DNA from 2 places in the Actinokineospora sp. PR83 genome. Region 2 is predicted to be linked to the other one. Evidence: riboswitches for the same ligand, from Rfam matches in the RefSeq annotation. Region 2 holds a riboswitch; the other holds the start of a gene.
What was found. A riboswitch is a leader RNA that binds a small molecule or an ion and turns the genes downstream of it on or off. The one in region 2 is predicted to bind thiamine pyrophosphate.

Region 1 (3,464 bases), on a different contig from region 2:
CTGGCCAGCAGGAACGCCACCGGCAGCCCGGCGAGCACCGCCACCGCGGTCGACGCGGCGGCCTGGGCGAGGGTGAACCCCACCAGCCGCCACGTCGCCCCCGCGCCCAGGACACGCAGGACCCCGGCCGCGCCGGAGCCGAACCCGAGCCGCACGATCGCGGCCACCGGCCAGGCGAAGAAGACGGCGAGGAAACCGAGCGGGACCGCCGCGAACGCCAGCGCCGCCGCGGGCCTCAGCCCCCGACGGTGCTGCGCCACTGCTCGATCCACCGCTGCCGCTGCGCCGCGATGTCGGCGGCGGGCAGGGTCGCGGGCTCCTGCGGCAACGGCGCCGCGGCGGTCCAGGTGTCGGGCAGCGCCACGCCCTCGCGCGCCGGGTAGACGTACATCTTCTCCGGCACGGTCTTCTGGAAGGGCTCCGACAGCAGGAAGTCGAGCACCTTCTTCGCGTCCTCGGGGTTCTTCGCCCCGTTCAGCACCCCGGCGTACTCGACCTGCCGGAAGCAGGTATCCAGCAGGGCAGCGGTCCTCGCCTTCCCGTCCTCCCCCACCTCAGCCGACGGCGACGACGCGTAGGACACGACGATGGGCCGCGGCCCCTTGCCGGAGGACCCCGAGAACTCCTGGGTGTAGGCCTCCTCCCACCCGCTGACGACCTTCACGCCGTTGGCCTTGAGCCTGCCCCAGTAGTCGACCCACCCCTGCTCGCCGTAGTGCGCGACGGTCCCGAGCAGGAACGCCAGCCCCGGCGAGGACGTCGCCGGGTCCTCGACCACGAACTTGTCCCGGTACTTCGGGTCGGCCAGGTCCTCGAAGGTCTTGGGCACCTCGCCACCGAGCGCCGCCGGGTCCACGTTCACGCACACGTCCCCCACGTCGACCGCCGTGAGCCGCCCGCTGCCGTCCACGGCGTAGCGCTGCGGCCCCTTGTCCGCCTCCGGACTGCGGTACTCGGCGAACACCCCCTCGTCGAGCGCCCGGGAGGCGAAGGTGTTGTCGACGCCGAAGGCCACGTCCCCGATCGGGTTCGCCTTGGTCAGCACCAACTGGTTGGTCAACGCCCCCGCGTCCCCGCTCTTGCGCGGCTCCACGGTGATCCCGCTCTGCGCCTTGAACCGGTCCAGCAAGGCCTGGTCGACGTCGAAGGAGTCGTGGGTGACCAGCACGACGGTGTGGTCGACCGGGGCCTCACCCCCCACGGAACAACCGGCGGCCAGAGCCAGGGTGACCAGGGGGACGAGTCGGCGCATCGGGAACCTTCCTCGGGCGTGTGCACACCACGAGGACCTCCCTGCGCGGGCATGACCCCGATCAGGTTCGTACGGTCGAGGGCTGGGTGGCCCTCCTCTCAGCCCGGCCGATACCGGACTCCCGTGGCGACCCCGACCCTACGCCCAGCGCGGTCGGGCGCGAAGGGCCACCATGGGGCCATGGCGGAACTGTTGAGCGAGCACGAGCAGGGCAAGGCACTGGGGGCGCTCCCGAACTGGAGCCGGGGCGAGGGAGCCCTGGTCCGAGAGGTCGAACTGGAGTCGTTCCCCCAGGCCATTGAGGTGGTCGACCGGGTCGCGGAGATCGCCGAGCGCGACGACCACCACCCGGACATCGACATCCGCTGGCGCACGCTGAAGTTCACCCTGAGCACCCACAGCGAGGGCGGCATCACCGAACTCGACGTCGCCCTGGCCACCGAGATCGACGCCGTCCTCGACGCCCTGCGCTGACCCTCACACCTCCCCGACGAGCGGGCTCTCCACCTTCCCGACCTCCGCCCGCACGTCCACGCCGAGCAACTCCAGCTTCCGCCACGCCGCGTCCCGCACCGCGTCGTCGAACAGCGGCGCGTACCAGGGCAGCAGGGTGAAGACCTCCACGCTGTGCGCCAGCAGCCCCCGGTCCTTCAACCGCCAGAGCCCGAACGACGGGGTCGGGTCGAGCACCACCCGCCGCGTCGCCCCGACCGCGCCGAACTCCTCGATCATCCACTCGAACGCGGTGGGGTCGTAGCCGATCCCCACCAGCGTGTCCACGCCCAGACGGACGTCCCGCTCGAACATCGCCACGAGCTGTTCGGTCACCATGGGTGAGAAGTCGTGATCGGCTCAGTGACCGTTACCCCGTGGCCGCAACCCGCGCACGCAAGCGTGAAAACCTGAGACCTTGCCCACTTAGCACGTTCGAGCTGCCCACCTCAGCGGGCGGCTGCCCTGACAGCCACCAACAGGCCAGGTTCCCCTGTGCGGCAGCACCCCAGGCCCCCGGGAGTGGGCTCGCGTCCGGTTCAACCGGCGTAGCGTGACCGTGGGGGTGTTCGCATGAAGATCGTGTTGCCCGGTGGGACCGGGAACGTCGGAGGATTCCTCAGCCGGGCGCTGGCGGCGGCCGGGCACGACGTGGTCGTGCTCACCAGGCGGGCCGGGGTCGACCTCGGGGGCGGTGTCCGATCGGTGCGGTGGGACGGGCGCACCGTCGGGCCCTGGGCGGAGGAGATCGACGGCTGCGCCGCGGTGGTCAACCTGGCCGGGCGCAGCGTCAGCTGCCGCTACACCGAGGCGAACCTCCGCGAGATGATGGACTCGCGAGTGGACTCCGCCCGGGCGGTCGGCCAGGCGATCGCCCACGCCACCGCGCCGCCGCGGGTGTGGTTGCAGATGAGCACCGCGACGATCTACGCGCACCGGTTCGAGCAGGCCAACGACGAGGCCACGGGGATCATCGCGGGCGCCGAGCCGGGGGTGCCGGGGTACTGGGCGTTCAGCGCCGAGATCGCCAAGCGGTGGGAACTGGCCCAGGAGCAGGCGCCCACCCCCGGCACCCGCAAGGTCGCCCTGCGGACCGCCATGGTGATGAGCCCGGACCGTGGCAGCGTCTTCGACGTCCTGTCCTGGATGGCCCGGCTGGGCCTCGGCGGCCCGGTGGCGGGCGGGCGGCAGTACGTCTCCTGGATCCACGACCGCGACTTCCTCCGGGCCGTGGAATTCCTCCTCACCCGGGACGACCTGGCGGGCCCGGTCAACCTCACCGCCCCCGGACCGCTCCCGCAGCGCGAGTTCATGCGGACCCTGCGCGGGGCCTGGCGGGTGCCGGTCGGCCTGCCCGCGACGAAGTGGATGGCCGAGGTCGGGGCGTTCGCCCTGCGGTCGGACACCGAACTGCTGCTCAAGAGCCGCCGCGTCGTCCCCGGCCGCCTGCTCGACAGCGGGTTCACCTTCGACTTCCCCCGCTGGGAGGACGCCGCCGCGGACCTGGCGCGGCGGACCCGGGCGCGGCGGACCCGGGCTCGGAGCTGACCCCGCACGTCGCCAGCAACCTCGCGCCGTTCTCCACACTGGTATCCAGATGATGTCTCGCAGTTGCGGCCGCTTCGGTGTTCAGTGTTCGGTCAACACCGAACACTGCGATCGGGCAGGCAGAGCCGGAGTTGTGGCGTCGTATCAGACATGTAGCGGAACGGTAAGCCTC
Region 2 (3,464 bases):
TGGGTCGTCCTGCGCGGCGACGGCGACCCCGGGCAACTGGTCGAGGTCGGCACGCCGGAGAACGGCGTCGTGGGCGCGACGCTGGCCGGCGCGGTCCTGGCGTTCTACTCGTTCGTCGGGTTCGAGACCTCGGTCAACCTGGCCGAGGAGGTCCGCGACCCCCTGCGCTCCTACCCCCGCGCCCTGTTCGGCGCCCTGCTGACCGCCGGGGCGGTGTACCTGCTCGTCGGCCTGGCCGCGGGCGCCGCCGTCCCGACCGACGTGCTGGCGGGCTCCGACGGGCCGCTGCTGGAGGTCGTGCGGGCGGCGGGCGCGGTGCCGCTGTGGCTGTTCGCCGCGATCGCGCTGGTCGCCGTCGCCAACGGCGCCCTCCTCACGGGCATCATGTCCTCGCGCCTGGCCTACGGCATGTCCCGCGACGGCCTGCTCCCGCCCGTCCTGTCGCACGTGCTCCCCGGCCGCCGCACCCCCTGGGTGGCCGTGCTCGCCACCTCGGCGCTGTCGCTGCTGCTGGCCGTCACCGGCGGCGTGTCCGCCCTCGCCGAGACCCTCGTGCTCCTGCTGCTGGTCGTCTTCACCGCCACCAACGCCGCCGTCCTCGCCCTCCGCCGCCGCCCCGACGACAAGCCCCACTTCCGCGTCTGGACCCCCGTCCCCTGGCTCGGCCTGGCCTCCTGCCTGCTGCTGTTCACCCAGATCGGGGCGGCGGTCTGGCTGCGCGGCGCCGTCCTCCTGGCCCTGGGCGGCCTCCTCGCCCTGGCGAACGTCCTCCGCGCCCGCCGCACCGAGTCCGCCACGGTCTAGTGCCCCGGGGCGGGGGGCGAACCGCGCAGAGCACCCGAGAGCAACTCGGCGGCTCCCTTCGGGTCGGAGGACTCCGTGATCGCCCGCACCACCACAACCCGAGAGGCCCCGGCGTCCACAACCCGGGGCAACCGCTCCAGGTCGATCCCCCCGATCGCGAACCAGGGCCGCGCCGGACCAGCCTCCGCGGTGGCCCGGACCAGCTCCAACCCCGGCGCGGTCCGACCGGGTTTCGTCGGCGTGGGCCAGCACGGCCCCGTGCAGAAGTAGTCCACCCCGGCCTCGTGCGAGGCGGCCACGGCCTGCCCGAAGTCGTGCGTGGACCGCCCGATCACCACCTCCTCCCCCACCACCCGCCGGGCCGCGGGCACCGGCAGGTCGTCCTGCCCCAGGTGCAGCACGTCGGCCCCGGCCGCCAGCGCCACGTCCGCCCGGTCGTTCACCGCCAGCAGCGCCCCGTGCGCGGCGCACAGCTCCGCGATCACGGCGAGGGCCCGCAGCTCAGGCCCGGCTTCCATCCCCTTCTCCCGTAGCTGGACGATGTCGACACCGCCCGCCAGCGCCGCGTCCACGAAGTCGGCGAGGTCGCCGCGTTCGGTCCGCGCGTCCGTGCACAGGTAGAGCCGCGCGTCGGCGAGCCTGCGCCTGATCTGGTCCCCGTCAAGTCCCGGCATGGCGCCGACGCTATCCCCTCCGGCCGCCCGGGCGGGTCTGCGCTACGGTGGGGGCTGGTCGCACGGGAGTCCGGACAACGGGCTGAGAGGGAGCACAGCGCGCTCCGACCGTCGAACCTGATCCGGGTCATGCCGGCGCAGGGAGCGTGATGAGGAACGTGCAGCGGATCGCCGTCGTGGGTGGCGGTGTCATCGGCCTGGCCACCGCCTGGCGGGTGGCCGCCACCGGCAGGCTGGTCACCGTGATCGACCCCACTCCCCTGCGCGGTGGGGGGTCCTGGGTGGCGGCGGGCATGTTGGCCCCGGTCACCGAGGCGTGGCTGGGCGAGGAGCACGTGCTCGCCTTCGGCGCCGAGTCGCTGGCCCGCTGGCCCGGTTTCGCCGCCGACCTGACCGACCCGCCCGGCCTGCGCCGCGAGGGCACCCTCGCCCTGGCGCTGGACGCCGCCGACGCCGAGGACCAGCACCGGTTGGCCGACTTCCTCTCCTCGCTGGGCCGGGAGGTGCGGCGGCTCACCGCGCGGCAGGTCCGCGAGCTGGAGCCGGGCACCTCACCGGTCCGAAGTGGACTCCTGGTCCCCGGTGACCTGTCCGTTGACAGCAGGCGTTTGCTGCGTTCGCTGGCAGCCCAGGCCACCGCCACGGGTGTGGAATTCCACACCGGCCAAGCGGTCTCGGTGCGCGACGGCGGTGTCGAACTCGCCGACGGCTCCACAGTGGAGTGCGACGAGGCGGTGATCGCCGCGGGCGCCTGGAGCCGCGCCCTGCACCCCGCCCTGGAGACCCTGGTCCGCCCGGTCAAGGGCGAGGTCCTGCGGCTGCGGTCCCGACCGAGCGCGCTCCCGCCGCCCACCAGGACGCTGCGCGCGCACGTCGAGTCCCGCCCGGTCTACCTCGTCCCCCGCGACGGCGGCGAACTCGTCGTCGGCGCCACCCAGCACGAGGTCGGCTACGACACCGAGGTCACCGCGGCGGGGGTGCGCGACCTGCTGACCGACGCCGAGCGGGTGCTGCCGGGCGTGCGCGAGTACGCCGTGGTGGAGGCGGCGGCGGGGCTGCGCGCGGGCAGCCCGGACAACCTGCCGCTGCTCGGCCGCCTGGGCCCCGGGGTGCTGGTCGCCACCGGGCACCACCGCAACGGCGTGCTGATGGCGCCGGTCACCGCCGACGCCGTGGTGGCCCTGCTGCGCGGCGACACCCCGCCCGACCACGTGCTGGCCGCGGCCCCGTCCCGATTCCCTGGAGCGACATGACGATCGAGGTCAACGGAACCGAACGAGAGGTCCCCGACGGCGCGACCGTGGCCGACGTCCTGGCCGCCCTCGCGCTGCCCACCTCGGGGACCGCGGTGGCGCTCAACGGGCAGGTGGTCCCCCGCAACGCCCACGCCACCACGGCCGTGCCCGCGTGGGCCCAGCTGGAAGTCCTCACCGCCGTGCAGGGGGGCTGAGCCGTGGACGACCCACTGGTCATCGCCGACCGCGAGTACTCGTCGCGGCTGATCACCGGCACCGGCGGCGCCGCGAACCTGGCGGTCCTGGAGCGGGCGCTGGTGGCCTCCGGCACCGAGCTGACCACGGTGTCGCTGCGCCGGGTGGACACCGCGGGCGGCTCCGGCGTGCTGGAGCTGCTGCGCAGGCTGGGCATCGACCCGCTGCCGAACACCGCGGGCTGCCGCACCGCCGCCGAGGCCGTCCTCACCGCCCGACTGGCCCGCGAGGCCCTGGGCACGAACTGGGTGAAGCTGGAGGTGGTCGCCGACGACCGCACCCTGCTGCCCGACCCGGTGGAGCTGCTCGACGCCGCCGCCCAGCTCGTCGACGACGGTTTCGTGGTGCTCCCCTACACCAACGACGACCCGGTGCTGGCCCTGCGCCTGGAGCAGGCGGGGTGCGCCGCGGTCATGCCGCTGGGCTCGCCGATCGGCACCGGCCTGGGGATCAACAACCCGCACAACATCGAGCTGATCACCACCCGCGCCGGCGT

Region 1: it holds a riboswitch for thiamine pyrophosphate, as region 2 does, so the genes downstream of both, L6E12_RS13465 (thiamine ABC transporter substrate binding subunit) here and thiO (glycine oxidase ThiO) in region 2, are expected to answer to the same signal.

What each region holds. Positions count from the first base shown of each region.
Region 1 covers NZ_JAJCXD010000039.1:17,148-20,611, reverse strand. Annotated here, with positions in the region: gene L6E12_RS13470 (iron ABC transporter permease) at 1-260, opposite strand, end outside; gene L6E12_RS13465 (thiamine ABC transporter substrate binding subunit) at 236-1,252, opposite strand; TPP riboswitch at 1,274-1,387, opposite strand; gene L6E12_RS13460 (4a-hydroxytetrahydrobiopterin dehydratase) at 1,433-1,726, shown strand; gene L6E12_RS13455 (hypothetical protein) at 1,730-2,083, opposite strand; gene L6E12_RS13450 (epimerase) at 2,318-3,292, shown strand.
Region 2 covers NZ_JAJCXD010000017.1:64,885-68,348, reverse strand. Annotated here, with positions in the region: gene L6E12_RS06000 (APC family permease) at 1-804, shown strand, start outside; gene thiE (thiamine phosphate synthase) at 801-1,478, opposite strand; TPP riboswitch at 1,531-1,639, shown strand; gene thiO (glycine oxidase ThiO) at 1,628-2,731, shown strand; gene thiS (sulfur carrier protein ThiS) at 2,728-2,928, shown strand; gene L6E12_RS05980 (thiazole synthase) at 2,932-3,464, shown strand, end outside.